One region of the Psychrobacillus sp. FSL H8-0484 genome, then DNA from elsewhere that is predicted to be linked to it. Evidence: predicted binding sites of a transcription regulator. Region 1 holds the regulator's gene; the other holds the start of a gene.
What was found. The regulator NrdR, encoded in region 1, represses ribonucleotide reductase genes. The targets are predictions, from matches to a motif close to AACACNATATATNGTGTT.
Positions count from the first base shown of each region.

Region 2: a site for NrdR is predicted at 4,708-4,725, ahead of MHH81_RS12765 (vitamin B12-dependent ribonucleotide reductase). Genes of this name have one in related genera too.

Region 1 is NZ_JBBOSZ010000001.1:2,890,119-2,899,670, forward strand. It holds gene MHH81_RS14050 (sigma-w pathway protein ysdB) at 45-428, shown strand; gene MHH81_RS14055 (DUF1294 domain-containing protein) at 441-725, opposite strand; gene rplT (50S ribosomal protein L20) at 910-1,269, opposite strand; gene rpmI (50S ribosomal protein L35) at 1,316-1,516, opposite strand; gene infC (translation initiation factor IF-3) at 1,547-2,053, opposite strand; gene thrS (threonine--tRNA ligase) at 2,359-4,284, opposite strand; T-box leader at 4,337-4,568, opposite strand; gene dnaI (primosomal protein DnaI) at 4,728-5,666, opposite strand; gene MHH81_RS14085 (replication initiation and membrane attachment family protein) at 5,676-7,034, opposite strand; gene nrdR (transcriptional regulator NrdR) at 7,062-7,526, opposite strand; gene speD (adenosylmethionine decarboxylase) at 7,644-8,027, opposite strand; gene MHH81_RS14100 (glyceraldehyde-3-phosphate dehydrogenase) at 8,227-9,231, opposite strand; gene coaE (dephospho-CoA kinase) at 9,353-9,552, opposite strand, start outside.
Region 2 is NZ_JBBOSZ010000001.1:2,625,682-2,635,233, reverse strand. It holds gene gcvPB (aminomethyl-transferring glycine dehydrogenase subunit GcvPB) at 1-298, shown strand, start outside; gene MHH81_RS12790 (hypothetical protein) at 422-916, shown strand; gene MHH81_RS12785 (DUF4181 domain-containing protein) at 1,123-1,536, shown strand; gene MHH81_RS12780 (ATP-binding protein) at 1,869-3,137, opposite strand; gene MHH81_RS12775 (rhodanese-like domain-containing protein) at 3,275-3,658, opposite strand; gene MHH81_RS12770 (lipoate--protein ligase family protein) at 3,760-4,596, shown strand; gene MHH81_RS12765 (vitamin B12-dependent ribonucleotide reductase) at 4,756-7,320, shown strand; gene MHH81_RS12760 (hypothetical protein) at 7,445-7,867, shown strand; gene MHH81_RS12755 (M24 family metallopeptidase) at 7,941-9,002, shown strand; gene efp (elongation factor P) at 9,019-9,552, shown strand, end outside.

The sequences.
Region 1 (9,552 bases):
ATCGTATAGCAGATACAATGTATTTTACAAGGAGGACATTAAGGATGGTCCATATACTTCGATTGCTTATAATTGTCATTATTATATATGTATTTTATAAAATTCTTCGCTATTTATTTGATCCAAAAAGAAAATTAGATGAAGCGTACGAGAATGAAAGCTACTATTATTATGATGATATAAAAAATGTCCGTAAAAACTTTTTTATTACCTATAAAGGTGCTCTATTTGAAGGAGAAAAGTATTTAGGTACGACCGATCAAGCATTTGAAGTCGTTTCTATTTTCGTTTGGACGAAAGATTCCTCTAAACTTCAAGGCTTCACAAAAGAAGACTTCCGATTTCTACAAAATGAAATACGTATGAATTATCCTTCTGCCAAAATAAATTGGAAAAGCCCTATTGAACAATTAATGAATGATGAATAGAAACAGACAGTCCTAAGAAATAATAGGGCTGTCTGTTTTTAATAGCCAAAAAACCAAGAATATATATGCAATTAATAACATCAAAAAGCCAACACGAAAATTTGTATGCTTTGTTTTATGACGAAATAATTGCATTCCTAAGTATGCACCAATTCCTCCACCTAACAAAGCTAGCATCCATAATGTACGCTCAGATACTCGTTGCCCTCTTTTTTTTGCTTGCGACTTATCATACCCCATTACAAAGAATGCGATAATCGACATTACTAGAATAAATATTAGAATGATTTCTGTCATTGGATTCGACCTCCTTGAATAAGAAAAGCGTAAGCCCCTATGTCTGCCCCGACAAGCACGACCTTCGACAAGCTTGTGCAGAAGCACAGGCACTGGAGTCTGGACAGTTGCTTTGTAGAAAAGTTATACTTTCTTATTTGCAAAAAAAGGCTGATAGAATCTCTATCAGCCTTTTCATCTATGCTTATTTACTAATTGCTTTTTTTGCTGCATCTGCAAGTTGTGTAAATGCAGAAGCATCATTCACAGCTAGGTCAGCTAACATTTTACGGTTAACTTCGATTTCAGCTACTTTCAATCCGTGCATTAAACGGCTATAAGAAAGTCCGTTCATACGTGCTGCCGCATTGATACGTGTAATCCATAATTTACGGAATTCACGTTTTTTGTTGCGACGGTCACGGTATGCATACATTAAAGATTTCATAACCTGTTGGTTTGCTACTTTATATAATGTATGTTTTGAACCGTAATAACCTTTAGCTAATTTTAAAACTTTTTTACGACGTCTTTTTGTTACTGGTGTGCTTTTTACGCGTGGCATGATTCATTACCTCCTGCTATTCTTTCGAATGATTGAATTTCTTTTATTATTTCATGTAAGTAAGTAAAGTTTTGATACGTTTGTAATCGCCTGAAGAAGCTACTTTAGTTTTACGTAGTTTACGTTTTGCTTTAGTAGATTTGTTTGCGAATAAGTGGCTTCCAAAAGCACGGTCATGTTTTAATTTACCAGTACCTGTCTTTTTGAAACGCTTCGCAGCTCCACGGTGAGTTTTCATTTTCGGCATGTCGAATTCCTCCTAAACAATTGTACTCTATTACTGTTTTTCGTTCTTTGGTGCAAGCACTAAGAACATGCTACGGCCATCCATTTTCGGTTTTGACTCGATTGTGGATACTTCCGTACAAGCTTCTGCAAATCTATCTAAAACTCGTTGACCAATCTCTTTATGAGTGATGGCACGACCTTTAAAGCGAATAGATGCTTTCACTTTATCTCCTTTTTCAAGGAACTTAATCGCGTTTTTCAATTTCGTTTGGAAATCATGTTCATCGATCGTTGGGCTCAAACGAACCTCTTTCATCACGATGATTTTTTGATTTTTACGAACTTCACGATCTTTCTTTTGCTGCTCAAATTTGAATTTACCATAGTCCATGATACGAGCGACCGGTGGCTTGGCTTGAGGAGCCACAAGGACAAGATCCAAATTTACACGACCTGCGATTTCAAGTGCTTCGTTACGTGTTTTTAAACCTAATTGATCACCATTTTGATCAATAACTCGTAGTTCGCGTGCTCGAATGCCATCGTTCACATACATGTCTTTGCTAATAACAATCCACCTCCAGATAGTGTCGCGAATACATGGTTTGAGGCATAAATTCCGTAGAAACGAATTAGCCGTTTTCGATCCAATAAAAAAAGCAGACAGACATAAGTTTTATGTCTGCCCGCCGATATGAGAACATGTAGCAACTACATGTTACAGTCGATCGTGTGCTTACCAGTCAACAACTTAATGTGTCAAGCAGGTGAGAAGCGGGCAGCCTCTTCTTATACCACAAACTTGTATTCAATAACCTTAATAACTATAGCACGTACCTAACAGCATGTCAACTATATTTCTTAATGTTGTACTTCTTGCTGAATACGCGCTAAGAAGTCTTCAAAAGGAATACTCTCTGATTGCTGTTCTCCGTATTTACGTACATTTACATTGCCAGCCTCTAACTCTTTATCTCCGAGTACAAGCATGTATGGAATTTTTTGCATTTGTGCTTCACGAATTTTATAACCAAGTTTCTCTTCGCGGTCGTCCATTTCCACACGTAAACCAGCAGCGACTAGTTTTTCTTCGATTTGTTTTGCATAATCGAAATGTACTTCATTAGATACTGGAATAATTTCGACTTGTACTGGTGCTAACCAAGTTGGGAATGCACCTTTGTATTCTTCAATTAAGAATGCAACAAAACGCTCCATCGTTGAAACTACGCCACGGTGAATAACAACTGGACGATGTTGCTTTCCATCTTCCCCAACGTAAGATAAGTCAAAACGCTCTGGTAATAAGAAGTCAAGTTGTACAGTTGATAAAGTTTCTTCTTTACCAATAGCTGTTTTTACTTGAACGTCTAATTTCGGTCCATAGAACGCTGCTTCGCCTTCCGCTTCAAAATAATCTAAGCCAAGCTCATCCATTGCTTCTTTTAACATGCTTTGCGCCTTTTCCCACATTGCATCATCATCAAAATATTTTTCTGTATCTTGTGGATCACGGTAAGATAGACGGAAAGAGTAATCTTTTAAGTCGAAGTCTTTATATACAGAGATAATTAGCTCTACAACTTTTTGGAATTCAGCTTTAATTTGATCAGGACGTACGAACAGGTGAGCATCATTTAAAGTCATCCCACGTACACGCTGTAAACCTGACACAGCACCTGACATTTCATAGCGATGCATTGTACCTAGCTCTGCAATACGTAGAGGTAGATTACGATAAGAATGCATGCCGTTTTTGAAAATCATCATATGGTGAGGACAGTTCATTGGACGTAATACAAGTGTTTCATTGTCCATTTCCATTGGAGGGAACATGGAATCCTGATAGTGCTCCCAGTGACCTGATGTTTCATAAAGCTCTTTCGAACCAAGAACAGGTGTGTATACATGTTTGTAACCTAGCTTTAACTCTTTGTCTACTATGTAGCGCTCAATTACACGGCGAATTGTCGCACCATTTGGTAGCCATAGTGGTAAACCTTGTCCTACTTTTTGAGAATTCATGAAAAGATCTAATTCTTTCCCAATTTTACGGTGGTCACGCTCTTTTGCTTCTTCTAGCATTTGTAGATGCGCTTGTAGATCTTCTTTTTTGAAGAATGCAGTCCCGTATATACGTTGAAGCATTTTGTTGTCACTGTTTCCGCGCCAGTAGGCACCAGCAATACTTAATAATTTAAATTCTTTTAACTTTCCTGTAGATGGTACATGTACGCCACGACAAAGGTCGAAAAATTCACCTTGTTCGTATATAGAAACTTGTTCTCCTTCTGGAATTGCTTCTAGAAGTTCTACTTTGTATTCATCATCTTTAAATTTATCAAAAGCAACTTGACGTGAAACGTCATGTCTAACAATTTCGATGTTTTCATTAATAATTTTTTTCATTTCTTTTTCGATTAACACTAAATCTTCTGCAGTAATCGGTTCAGGTGAATCAATATCATAATAAAATCCGTTTTCAATAACTGGACCAATTCCTAATTTTACATCTTTAAACAAACGCTTTACAGCTTGTGCAAGTAAGTGAGCTGAACTATGACGAAGAATTTCTAAAGCTTCATCGGATTCTGGTGTAATAATTGCAATGTCGCCATCTTCTGTAATTGGTGTTTTTAAATCAATTAGTTGACCACTTAATTTACCCGCCAAAGCTTTTTTACGTAATCCCGGGCTAATCGATTGAGCTATTTCTTCTGTTGTTGTAGACATCGGAAATTCCTTTACTGCTCCATCTGGGAATTGCAATTTAATAATTTCTGCCATTTTGAACACTCCTCTTAAATAAATGTAAAAAAAACAAAAAACCCCATCCCTAAAAAGGGACGAGGTTCAATCGTGGTTCCACCCTTCTTCTGTCTATCCAAAATAAAAATAGACGAAGCTCTGCATCGGCTAACGGGCCGGTGACCGACAGCTGCTAAATAATTTGTTCACAGCTATTGCTCCAAGGTGGTAAATCGATTGCCGATACTTAAGAAGCTTCCAGCCAAGGCTTCTCTCTCTTAAAAGTCGTACAAACTGATTGTTGTCCTCTTCAACGCATTTACTTATTCTTATGAAAATGATTATACGCCACCAAAAAACCATTTGCAAGTCGTTATTAAGAAAATGGCAAGGCTTATTTACTTCCACTTGAGCGTTTTGGTTCGATTCCGACGAAACGATTGTTCCTGTGCAAGCTTGTCGCTGAAAATTGCTGTATAAAGTTAATTTTCTCTCCAGTTCTTCCCTTTGAGTGAAATAGGAGTTGTTAGGGCACGGATTCTCTCCATTATTCTACCGGCTTTCACCACTTCTTTTTCGCCACGTTGGGTGAACGATAAATGATGCTGCAATTCATCATAATTGAAGTTGGACGACATAAATGTAGGTAATTGCTCCGACATTCTGTAATGAAGGATGGTGCCTAAAATCTCGTCTCTTGTCCAACTCGACATCGTTTCCGCACCTATATCATCTAGCATAAGAACAGGAGCACGCTTTACAAATTCAATTTTTTCAGCAAGTGACTGATCTTGAATTGCTTGTTTCATTTCCCTTAAAAATTCCGGCACGTATACAACTACCGAGTGTATATGTCTAGCTGCCAACTCATTTGCTAATGCTCCTAGCAGATAGGATTTTCCAACCCCAAACTGTCCGTAAATATAGAGCCCTTTTACGGGCAATACATTTGTACTTTCCCACTCGTTTAAAAAGTCTTTTGCAGCGCGAACCGCTACTACACGACTTCCATCCTCTAAATCAACACCAGAAAGACTAGCTTCCATTACTTCTTTTGGCATATGAATGCTATCTATCATAGATGTTACTTTCTTCCGTTCATCCTCAATGACGCCGCGCTTACAGCGTACATATTCTGAATCAATTAAGTTTCGATCCAATACAAGTTTTGGTTCATATCCTTTTAGGTGATTCACGCATTGCTCTAAAGAAGGACAGGACACACAATCATGGGATTGGGACTTATACTCATAGAGTTTACTTAAGCTTCTATCGACAATTTGCTTGGAAATATCGGCAGCATTTTCTTCCAAAAACTTTTGTACTCCTGGATTTTCTAAAACTTCTTTTTTCATGTCATCTAATCTAGAGGTAAATTCCGGTGATATGACTCTTTTTAATGTTTCATTTATTCGTTCCATCTGCGTCACCTACCTTTTCTTGACACCTAGTTCGGCTAGTAGTTTTTGTCGTTCTTCATCTATATTTTGTATTCCATTTGTTTCGTTTCCAGATTGCTTTGTTTCCCCATTTTTTTTGTAAAACCAGTCCGGAACTTTTTCTTCGCGTGTTGGTTTTTTCGCATAGGATTTCTGCTTAGAGCCTTCGTTTTTCCATTTAATATATTGTTCATGTTCATTTCTTGCTAGCTCCATTGCTTGCTTCGCTGTTTTTACATCTTTTCGCATCCAATGGGAAGCAATTTTTTCTGCATAGTTTTTCGTCAGCTTCATATCCGTTCGAAGAAGTACATATTGCAATAAAACATTTACAACACCAATAGGCATTTTATAGTGAGTCACGAAATAATTCGCTAGTTGGACATCCGCAAGAATGGGCTCTTTTCCATTTGCAATATCTTTTAATACAACTGTTGGGGAAGTTGTTTCTAAATAATGTATAAGTTCCTCTTCTTTCGATAAAGGTTGGCTATTTTTCGGAATTGGCTTTACCTGTTGTTCCATTATTTTTTCAATGACTGGTGCAGTTTTGGAAACGGTAAGTTTATAGTAGTCTGCACATGCTTTTTTTAATCTAGCCTCTGAAAGATGTAATTCGTCATCTAAAGCAAGGATAACCACTTTTTGCATTTCAATTGGATTTAAGTTATATAAAAAAGCAAGTTTAGCAATCACTTCTTTTGCTTCAATGGTCATCGCAGATTTTGGTACCAATTGTTCGGATAAACCTTCTTGTAATAAAGCAAAATCGAATTCTTCATAGTAAAAAGGAATAGAAGACTTTCTTTCTTTTGATTCAAATTCATCTGTATGGGAGATAACATTTCCGGTTTTCGTAGACGGTTTAAAAACATCCATAAACGTTCGAGAAACATCTGTAAATCCATTATTCCAATTTGCTTTATGTATATAGCGGTTTCGCAATTGTTTATAAGCATTTTCTCCAATTTTATTCAGCAAAAACATGGACAATAGAGGGTCCTTTAAAAAGGACTCTGCGTCTAAGGGAGCAGCGAGCTCGTAGTAAAAAACACGGCCATCTTCCCCTGACTTTTGCCATGTACGAAGCAATCCTATAGCTTCGAGAGCTATTCTCGCCTGAAAAATCTTACCTATTGAAACACCTAATACATTCATGAGTTGATAATGCGGCCATTGTTCGTTGTTTCTTAATTCTCCATCTGCCCATAATGTTAAATACAGGCTAATGCCTTCAGCTCCAACTAGTGGTTGATAAAATAAAGTTAATAACTGACGATCATAGTCTGAAAAAGAATATGGCAACCGAATCATATACAAATCTGCTGGCTGTAGCTCCTTATATAACATCGACAATTGCGCCTACTCTCCTCTTACTTATAATGATGGATTCTTTTTAAGAATCTCTTTTAGTTCATCAATAAATACATTTATATCTTTAAATTGACGATATACAGATGCAAATCGAACGTAAGCTACCTCATCTATTTCAGCTAGCTTGTCCATCACTTTTTCGCCTACTTCCTCAGACTTCACTTCGGAATTACCCGTTCTTCTTAATTCCTTTTCAATGGAAAACACAACATCTTCTAACTGATCAAGCGCAACTGGTCTTTTTTCGCAGGCACGTATTAATCCACGCAATATTTTTTCACGACTAAACTCTTCTCGTGAGCCATCTTTTTTTACTAATATTAATGGAGTTTCTTCTACCTTTTCAAATGTGGTGAAACGAAACCCACAGTCTTCGCACTCTCTTCTTCTTCTAATCGCCTTGTTGTCATCCACTGGACGAGAATCGACAACTTTTGTCCCATTAAAATGGCAAGCTGGGCATCTCATATAGACCTCTCCTAAATCTTCACGTTAATTTATATATCTATTATAGCAACATTCTTCAATAAAATCGAAAAAGCAGAGGAATCTCTTCCTCTGCTCAATCATTTAGGCTAAAGTTTATTACGCTTGAACTGTCATACGTGATTTAGGTGCATTTACTGGACCCATACCACGAGGCATTTCCAACGTTTCGCGTATTCCAGCATTAAGAGCATCTGCAATATAGTTAGCTGCGATTGATGGATCTAAATCACCACATGTATATACATCAATGCTCGCATAACCGTGCTCTGGAAAGCTGTGAATCGTTAAATGCGATTCGGAAATAATAACGACTCCACTTACACCTTGTGGTGCAAATTTGTGAAACGCAACTTCTCTGACTTCTGCTCCAGATTTCAGTGCAGCATCAACAAATGTTTGCTCGATAAATTGCATATCGTTAAGTTTGTCGAAATCGCACTCCCATAGTTCTGCAATAATGTGACGTCCCATTGTTTCCAATGTCCGTTTCCCCCTTTGATTAGTTTTATTTTGAACATCAAAGTTGACTACCACGGGGGAAAGTTAGTCCTAAGAGGTCCTAACCCTTTAAGTAGTCTGTGTACGTTAAGTAACACGATTCTCATTATATGTTGTTTTAGAAAATTATGCAACATATAATAAATCCTTTTTCTAAAAAAATTAGAAAAAGGATCCACTATTAAAGGCCAGTAGCTACTTTTTTCGTTAAGTCTACGACACGAGCTGAATAACCCCACTCATTATCATACCAAGCGAGAACTTTAACTTTACGATTTCCGATAACCATTGTAGTTAGGCCATCTACAGTTGACGAGTTTGTTGAAGTATTAAAATCGATAGAAACAAGTGGTTCCATCGTCAGACCAAGAATACCTTTCATAGGTCCTTCCGATGCATTCATAAATGCAGCATTCACTTCTTCTACAGTTACATCTTTTTTCAAATCTACTACTAAATCTACTAAAGAGACATTTGGGGTAGGTACACGAAGTGCCATACCATGAATTTTCCCTTGTAGTTCAGGTAAAACCAATGTTAGCGCTTTTGCAGCACCCGTAGAAGTAGGTATAATCGATTGCCCACATGCACGAGCACGTCTTAAATCTTTATGTGGATTATCTAAATTATTTTGATCATTCGTGTAAGCATGAACTGTAGTCATTAGACCGTTCTCAATTCCAAAAGTGTCATTTAACACTTTAGCAACTGGTGCTAAACAGTTAGTCGTACAGCTTGCGTTTGAAATAATATGGTGAATGGCTAAATCTAACTTGTCGTCATTTACACCCATCACAATGGTTGCATCTTCATTTTTGGCAGGAGCAGTAATAATTACTTTTTTCGCACCAGCTTTTAGGTGAAGAGATGCTTTTTCACCATCATTAAATTGACCTGTTGACTCTATTACAATATCAACATTTAAATCTTTCCAAGGTAATTTTCCTGGATCCCGCTCGTTTACAATTTGTACACGTTTTCCATTTATAATAAGTGTATTTTCTTCAATCACTATTTCACCAGAGAAAGTCCCGTGTGTTGAATCGTATTTAATCAAATGCGCTAACGTTTCTAATGGGTATCTTGCATTGATTGCGACAACATTTAAATCCTCTTGTACTATTGCTTGGCGAAACACCATTCGTCCAATACGACCAAAACCATTAATTGCAATTGAAGCTGACATATTTGAAAGTCCTCCTGTAACTGTGTGATACTTTATGTTTTATTGCCATGAATTAGTATAACACATTTTCCGGATTATGCACTCCCAATTGACACATTTTTTTTGTTCTCTTTGTAAGCAATTAGCAGACCCAACTATCTAATATTTTTTTCAACTGTTCTTCTGTAGATTGTAACGTTTCATTATTATAAATCACTGCATCTGCCCCTTTTTCTTTAATCGAAAGCGGTAGTTGAGACTGGATTCTTGCTTTTGCTTCCTCTAATGAATAGTTATTCCTAGCCATTAATCTATGCAACTGTGTTTCCTCTGTCACTGTAA
Region 2 (9,552 bases), 260 kb from region 1:
TCGTCAAAAGAAATTAGGAGTTCGTACACTTGATATAGCAAAACGTCTTCTTGATTTCGGATACCATCCACCAACAATCTACTTCCCATTGAATGTAGAAGAAGGTATGATGATCGAACCAACCGAAACAGAATCTAAAGAAACATTAGACGCTTTCTGTGATGCAATGATTCAAATTGCAAAAGAGGTAGAAGAAAACCCAGAAATCGTTCAACATGCACCACACACAACGGTTATTAATCGATTAGACGAGACAAAAGCTGCGCGTAAGCCAGTACTACGTTACACAAAAGCATAAAGTAAAGAGCGCGATCCTGATATGGATCGCGCTTTTTTATATAGTAGAAATCCAAAAGTAATGAATATGTTGAAAAAATTAACAAATTTGAAACTTTTCTAACAATTTATCGTATTAAAAAAGATGGCGCTGTTAAACTACATTGTTGTAATTGATAATATCCGCTTGCTTTCCGCGGACGAACCGACGAGCCTCCTCGGCTTAGTCTGTGGGGTCTCGTCTAGCTCGTATTGGACGCAGCATGTTGTACAAGTTCTTCAAATGTTTGTCCATTTAGGGATATTATCTATTTTTGTTGGAGGTGCAAGTCAATATCCGGACACTCCTTGGCGTTTAGTTCCAGAAATATATAAGCTATCCGGTATGATTTCCATTTCTTGGGAAGTATTTATGACAAAGCAATTTTGGATGATCCTTCCCCCGTTATTTGTATTTATGTTACTAATCTATTGTTTCCATACAATAGCAGAGGGAATTGCATCGAATAGCTCAAGTTCTCTTCTGAAAAAGAAGCAAAAACGGGAGAGAGCCATAGTTAATAATTGGGAAGAACAAGAAACTGTGCCCAGTCATGATTATAGTCGCATCTCTGATGCAGTTAGTATTAAAGAGGAATGATCTAAGAGGATAAGAAGACGCTTTATATACGCATTTTAAGGGGCATGTTTACCATATTGGTTATTCTATCCAGAACGATCGGAATAACGAGCGAATATAGGAGAGCATGATTGAATTAATCCAGACATTTATTTTAGAAGAATCATAGAGATAATTTTTATATTACTTACTTGCAATATAGGGACTAGACGAAAGGGTGATAGAACATGTTGTGGGTTAAGGTATTTCTATTCTTTTTAATAGTTGCTAGTTTTTTAATTTTAGATAGGTTTGTCAAAAAGAAATATGATTTACCAAAGAAGCTTAAGTATACGAAACGATTTAACTCTGACCAGGTGATCGTGGAGACAGGACTATTATTTATTGCACTCGTCGGAATACTATTTGCAAGTATCTCGAGATTGGAAAATGGGATATACCGTCCGCTAAATCCCATTCCTTTAGGGATATGGCTATTTCTTTTTATCTCTGTTTTGTACGTTTACAGAGGATATATGGTAAAAAAGTATTTTCAAAAGAATATTATGTACATTTTGCTTTTGCAATTTGGCTCCCTTTTGCTGGACTTATTTTGGAACTATTATTTAAACTATGACAAGAAACGAGAAGCGTATTCTTGAACTTGTAGTAAAAATATAAACTATGAAGTTAAAAGCGGGACTGGGGCTCCCGAAATTGCATCTTCGGGAGCTAAATTTTTACGCATTGGAAAGTATTGATTCTCTCATTATCCAGAATAGCACTAACATGTTCTCAAAAGTTGCAGGAGAGCGGCGGAGAGACAACTGCCACAAAATTACCGAAAAAACGAGGGGAGGAAAGTGACGTCAGTCACTTTCCTCCCCTATGGTTTCTCGTAGGTAATGATGTAGTAAAAGTGAGTCCAAAGCACTCCGGAAACAAGTGCAAACAGGTTGGCTTTTAAAAGGCGCGATTAGCGCTTTTCCACTTTTTAAAAACCGATCGAATGCTCATCTTTATCCCATTCATTCTTGATCGATCGTTTATTCTGCTTGAGTAGTTCCTCGATACGTTTTTCGTAGGCTAGCTTTCCGTCGTAATGCCAGTTCAACGCAACAGACATATAGAGCTCATTTAACTGTGACATAGAAAGACCTTTTGTACGTTTGGCCATATCGACAAGTTGTTCGTCTGTAAAAATTTGCTTGATATCCAATTTGTGCAAATAGCTTTCTCGAACTTTTTCAGAAGGGGAAGGTATTTCATAGGCCCGATCAAATCGGCCAGCACGATTAATAAGCGCAGGATCGATTTTCTGAGGGTAATTAGTTGTACCGATGATAAATAATCCCTCTCTTGATTGAGCGCCGTCTAGCGTGTTTAAAAAGACAGAACGAGTGTATTCTGGCATCGAATCAATATCCTCAATTACTAATATGGCAGGTGCTAATCTCGTGACAATTCCAAACACTTCTTGTACAGAATGACTGCCAGTGAATTCGGTAATTTGCCAATACACTACAGGAGCTTTTGTTGAGCCTGTTATGGATTTAACTAAAGTCGTTTTTCCATTGCCAGGTGACCCGTATAGTAAAATACCACGTTTATAAGGGAGACCATACTCTTTAAAAAAATGTCCCTCTTCCTTAAAAAATTCATCAATGGAACGGAAAATATCCTGTTTAATATTTTCGTCTAGTAATACATCTTCTCTATTTACCGATGCTTGTTCCCCATATTTTCTACGTTGTACTCCATGTTCAGTATCAACCAAATACGTAACGGATTGCATTAATAATTGACGCATCTTTTCATTAATTTCTTTCAGAAAAGCAAGAGCGGTTTCGGTAGAAGTTGCAAAGAAATGATATTCTGGCCAAGTGTTACCACCAGAATAATTAAAAGCAAGTGTCATAGCTACATCATATTCTGGAAAAAAGATGAGATTATTATCAAACGTTTCCACAATTTCTAATTTGCTTTCAATCGACAATTGTGATTTACTTGTTATTTTGCCCTGAGATTTCGTTTCGAATATGGACGCTAATACTTCATACGTTATGAGATGGTTCTCCATCATTTCTAATAAATTACTATCCAGTTGCAAAATGGACTCTCCAATATCGATAGCTTGCCAATTGCCGAGACGACGTTCTTTTAAGAAATTAGTAGCTCGTTTAGAGACAATTGCGTAGTCTTCATAGTTCGGATGGGAATGTCTGAAATCTTCATCGTGTGAAAATAAAATATGCTTGTGCATGCAGTACCTCCAAAAGTGGGATGATTCAATAAGAAAAGTGCAAGGTGATAGGAGACTAGTACTTACTAATTACGGAAGAAGTTTATACTTTCTTCTCTAACAAAAAAGGTTCCTCTGAAATAGAAGAACCTTATGTATTATTTGGATTTAATCTTGCCAGTCCAACCGCGGAAACCGCCTTGAAGCTGGTGAATTTGCGTATAGCCTTTTTTCTTTAAAAACATTGCTGCACGAGCACTTCGAGCGCTGCTTTGACAATATAAATAAACTGGTTTGTCTGGGCGAATTTCTTTGAAACGCTGACGAAGTTGAGAGGATGGAATGTTTCTAGCTCCTAAAATATGTCCTCCATCAAATTCTTTTGGTTCTCTTACATCGATTAATTGCGCTTTACGATAGCCTTCGATGAATTGTTCTTGCGTAAGGTTAGTTACGGCTTTCTTCAGTCGGAATGCAGAAATACCTGCATAGACTAAAAAGATGACTAGCACTGCAATGATTATATACAGAAAATCTAACACGGTCTTTCCCCTTTCTATGTTTACATATTCATTATAAAAGATTTGCTAGATACAATACAATCTATTTGATAAAATGAATAGCATTGTGAGGGGGAGTTTTGATGGAAAAGACAAAATGGTATTATATTAATTCAGGTCCCTGTAGTCCATCTTATAACATGGCGCTGGATGAAGCGTTGCTAGATTGGCATAGTGAAGGGCTTATTCCGCCAGTAGTTCGATTTTATGAATGGAATCCTGCAACTTTATCCATTGGTTATTTTCAATCCGTTGAAAAAGAAATTGATATGGAAGCAGTAGAACGTTTAGGGTTAGGATTTGTTCGAAGACCTACTGGTGGAAGAGGCGTACTCCACGAACATGAGCTAACGTATAGTGTAATTGTTTCGGAGAGTTATCCAGATATGCCAGCCACGGTGACAGAATCATATCGTGTTATTAGTGAAGGCATATTATTAGGTTTTCAGAATCTTGGATTAGAAGCTTACTTCTCTATACCAAATACGGTAGAAAAAAAGCAGGATTTAAAAAAACCGAGAACCGCTGTTTGTTTTGATACACCAAGTTGGTATGAGCTTGTTGTAGAAGGTAAAAAAGTAGCAGGTAGTGCACAAACAAGACAAAAAGGTGTCATATTACAACACGGTGCAATTCTATTAGATCTAGATGAAGAAAAACTTATTCAAACATTTAAATTTTCTTCGGATGAACTGAGAAAAAGAGTAAAAAATAGCTTATCGCAAAAAGCTGTTGCCATCAACAAATTAATACAAAAACCGGTAACGGTCGACGAATGCAAAGTAGCATTTAAAAAAGGATTTGAAGATGCATTACAAATAGATTTAGTTGAATTTACGTTAACGGAGGAACAAGAAAACTACGTTAAAGACCTTGAAAACAGGCGTTATGCAAATGATGAGTGGAACTATAAAAAATAATTTATTTTTTTTTTGGTAAATTAGTCCATTGACTACTGATACATATAGGTTTTCATCATATCGGGTCATTTGCAAAATAACACAACATATAGTATCGTTTGTAAATGAAATTATACTATATATAGTGTTGAAAATTTTAAATTAAAGGGAGGCAATATGATGGTATTAGCATCTCAGAATAAAAATGCAACCATTAACATTGAACAGTTAAACAAAGACATTGAATTATTTCCACAAGTACACCCAATTACAGAAGACATGAAATTAACACACAAAGGTGTTTCCCGATTAGTTATGATTGACCGGTATTCATTTAAAGATACGGAAAAGAAAACGCTAAAAGCAGGAGATTTTGTCGTTTTGACGGTAAAAGCAGATCCTAAATTTCCTGCACGTGGATTAGGTCATATTGTATCGATTGATCAATCGACAAAAACTGCCGAAGTATTAATCGAAGAGGACTACCGTAGTGCAATCGATGACAATGACGAGTTACAGTCAGGTATTGTGAAACGTTCACTCAATATTATTGAAAAACCGCTTGAAGTGTTTTATGAACAAATTGCGAAACGTAATGCTACGGGTCTTGCTTCTGTGGAAAAAACAGAGGAAAAGCGAAAAGAATGGTTTGAAAAGTTTTATCAACAATTAGTTACATTAAAATTCATCCCTGCTGGACGAGTACTTTATGGAGCAGGAACTGGAACAGATGTAACATACTTTAACTGTTATGTGATGCCATTTGTCGCTGATTCTCGTGAAGGAATTAGTGATCATCGTAAACAAGTGATGGAAATTATGAGCCGTGGTGGTGGAGTTGGAACAAACGGTTCGACCCTACGTCCACGAAACACTCTTGCTCGTGGAGTAAACGGAAAATCTTCCGGATCTGTTTCTTGGTTAGATGATATAGCTAAATTGACACATCTTGTGGAACAAGGTGGTTCACGCAGGGGAGCACAAATGATTATGTTAGCCGACTGGCACCCTGATATTGCAGAATTCATCATTTCTAAGATGCAAAATCCGCGAATTCTACGTTTCTTGATTGAAAACACAAATGATGAAACGATTAAACAATTAGCGAAGGACAAGCTAAAATTCAAACCGTTAACAAACCAAGAAGAAGCAATGTACCAAGGTATTGTAAACTACAAAGCGATTCCTGGCTTAGGTGGCTTTAGCGATGAAATAATTCGTGATGCAGAAACAAAACTGCGTGATGAGGGAACTTATTCGGTTCATAATCCTGAATTTTTAACTGGTGCGAATATTTCAGTAACACTGACAGATGATTTCATGAAAGCAGTGGAGGAAGATGCTGACTTTGCATTACGTTTCCCTGCAACTGAATCTTACACTCCAGAGCAAATGGATTATTATAACAAACATTGGCATGAAATCGGAGATGTTCGTGAATGGGAAGAAATGGGCTACCCAGTAAGAACATATCGCACAATGAGAGCGAAAGAGCTTTGGAATCTAATCAATGTGTGTGCTACTTACTCTGCAGAACCAGGTATTTTCTTCATAGACAATGCGAATGAAAAAACAAATGCTCGTGCATATGGACAAAAAGTAGTAGCGACAAATCCTTGTGGGGAGCAACCACTTGCACCGTATTCGGTTTGTAATTTAGCCGCTGTCAATTTAGCACAATTTGCAAATAAAGAAACAAAAACAGTTAACTTGGAAGCATTAAAAGAAACGGTAAGCGTTGGTGTACGTATGCAAGATAACGTAATTGATGCTACTCCGTATTTCTTAGAGGAAAATAAAGTACAAGCCTTAGGAGAAAGACGTGTAGGACTAGGTGTTATGGGGCTTGCAGATCTTTTAATTTATTGTGAAAAGGAATATGGCTCGGAAGAAGGTAATGTATTAGTCGATGAGGTCTTTAAAACGATCGCTATTGCTGCGTACGAAACATCTGCTGAGTTAGCAAAAGAACGTGGAAGCTTCCCATTCTTAATAGGCGACACAGAAGACGAAACGAATCGACTTCGTAAAGCCTTTACGGAAACAGGCTTTATGGAATCAATGCCAGAAGAAATTAGAGCAACCATTTTAGAGAATGGTATTCGAAACTCTCATCTATTAACAGTTGCTCCAACCGGTTCAACTGGAACAATGGTAGGTGTTTCAACAGGTCTAGAACCCTACTATTCTTTCACTTATTACAGAAGTGGACGTTTAGGTAAATTTATCGAAGTAAAAGCAGATATTGTACAAGAATACTTACATGCAAATAAAAATGCAGATGAACAGAATTTACCAGAATGGTTTGTTACTGCAATGGAGTTAGCACCTGAAGCCCATGCAGATGTCCAATGTATTATTCAACGTTGGATTGATAGTTCTATCTCCAAAACAGTAAATGCTCCACGAGGATATACTGTGGAACAAGTAGAAGGGGTATATGAGCGTTTATACCGCGGTGGTGCAAAAGGCGGTACGGTTTACGTTGATGGCAGCCGTGATTCTCAAGTTCTTACACTGAAAGCGGAAGAGAATACGCTGGATGATCAAACACAAGAAGAAAAAGTATTTGAAAAACGACCGATCGTATTAATTGATACTATTCAAGACTTACGTTCTACGAATGTAACCATTGGATCAGAAGTAGGGGACACTTGCCCGGTTTGCCGTAAAGGAACGGTAGAAGAAATGGGTGGATGTAACACATGTACAAACTGTAACGCGCAATTAAAATGCGGACTATAATTTTTAACTAAAAGAAACACACGCTGAGTAATAGTTTTTCAGCGTGTGTTTTTATTTGCCTTTTTATTGTTTAATAATTTTCTTCTAAACACAAACTAAGTGAAAAAGGAGACTTGATTTATTTATGAAAACTTTATCTATTAGTACTAGTTTGGTTGCGTCTCTGGGAACAGTGATTATGCTGAAAATGTTATCGTACTTTCATTTTATAAAATGGAATCCGATTGGTTTTTCGCATACATTTGAGATGTTTAGTAAAAGTAATGCGTCCGTTAAATGGGGAGTTTTATTTCTATTTACTTGGGCTGTCTGTATTGCTTTGTATTATATTAGCATTTTATTCATGAAAGTTCCGGTGTCGATTACTAGCCTCGTATTAGGATTACTAATAGCATTTGCTTTAGAATGGATCATTTTAGATGCAGATTCAATTGAAAAGACGATTAAAAAACTATCCATACCTTTTATATGTATTGTTATTATATTCGTTCGATTTTTAATGGAATCAGCCATCTTTCATGCACAGGATACTCCATTAAGTAAATGAAAATTTACCGTCCTCGTTTCCTATGATAAAATAACAGATAGATGTTATTTAGAAAATGAGATGAGGGCTAAAGATGAAACTTGAAAAGTTACGTGCTGCATTAGAAGAACGAGGTGTTGACGCATTACTGATTACGAATGGACATAGTAGACGATACATGACCGGATTTACTGGTACTGCCGGTGTTGCGATTGTCTCTAAACAGGATGCTGTGTTCATCACTGATTTCCGTTATACAGAACAAGCAGCAAGTCAAATTAAAGACTTCCGCATTGTACAACATACGAAAACATTAATCGAAGAAGTGGCAAATCAAGTGAGTGAGTTAGGTATCCATTCTCTTGGTTTTGAAAAAGACGATGTGACTTACAGTAGTTTTGAAATGTACAAACTAGCAATTTCAGCTGATTTAGTACCACTTTCTGGGTTAGTAGAAAAAATTCGCTTGATAAAGACCGAAGAAGAGATTAGTATAATAAAGGCAGCTTGTCGTATTGCGGATGAAGCATACGAGCATATTGTTACATACATAAAACCAGGAATGACAGAGCTTCAAGTGTCCAATGAGCTAGAATTTTTCATGCGTAAACGTGGTGCAACTTCTTCTTCTTTTGATACAATCGTTGCTTCAGGTATTCGTTCTGCACTTCCACATGGAGTTGCGACGGATAAAGTAATTGAAGAAGGCGATTTTGTTACATTAGACTTTGGAGCTGTATACAATGGATACATTTCCGATACAACTCGTACAGTAGCAGTTGGAGAGCCGACCGAACAATTAAAAGAGATTTATCAGGTTGTTTTGGATGCCCAACTACTTGCTTTAGAAAAAGTAAAACCAGGTATGACTGGGAAAGAAGCGGACGCTATTGCACGCGATTATATTGCATCAAAAGGATACGGTGAAGCATTTGGACATTCTTTAGGACATGGCATTGGTCTAGAAGTACATGAAGGTCCTGGGTTATCTTTCCGTTCGGATGTTGTACTAGAACCAGGTATGGTTATTACGATTGAGCCTGGTATTTACTTGCCAAATATTGGCGGTGTTCGAATCGAAGATGATGCACTTGTAACTGAAAATGGTCTAGAAAAGCTAACACATTCCACAAAAGAATTATTAATACTAGCTTAAATTTGGAGGGAAAAGAATGATTTCAGTAAATGATTTTAAAACAGGGTTAACAATTTTAGTAGATGGAGTACTTTACCGAGTACTTGATTTCCAACATGTAAAACCAGGTAAAGGTGCCGCTTTTGTGCGTTCAAAACTAAGAAACCTACGTAATGGTTCTGTAAACGAAAAAACATTCCGTGCAGGTGAAAAAGTAGAAAAAGCACAAATCGATAACCGTAAAATGCAATATTTATATGCTAGTGGGGATCAACATGTGTTCATGGATACTGATTCTTACGAGCAAATCGAATTAAGCGAAAAGCAACTTGAGTACGAATTAAAATTCTTACGTGAAAACATGGAAATTCAAGTAATTCAGTACCAAGGGGAAACGCTTGGAGTAGAATTACCAAAATCAGTTGAACTAGAAGTAACAGAAACAGAACCAGGTATTAAAGGTGATACTTCTGGTGGTGGTTCTAAAACGGCAACGCTTGAAACTGGCGTAGTTGTAACTGTTCCACTTTTCATCAATGTTGGAGATAAATTAATCATTAACACGGATGAG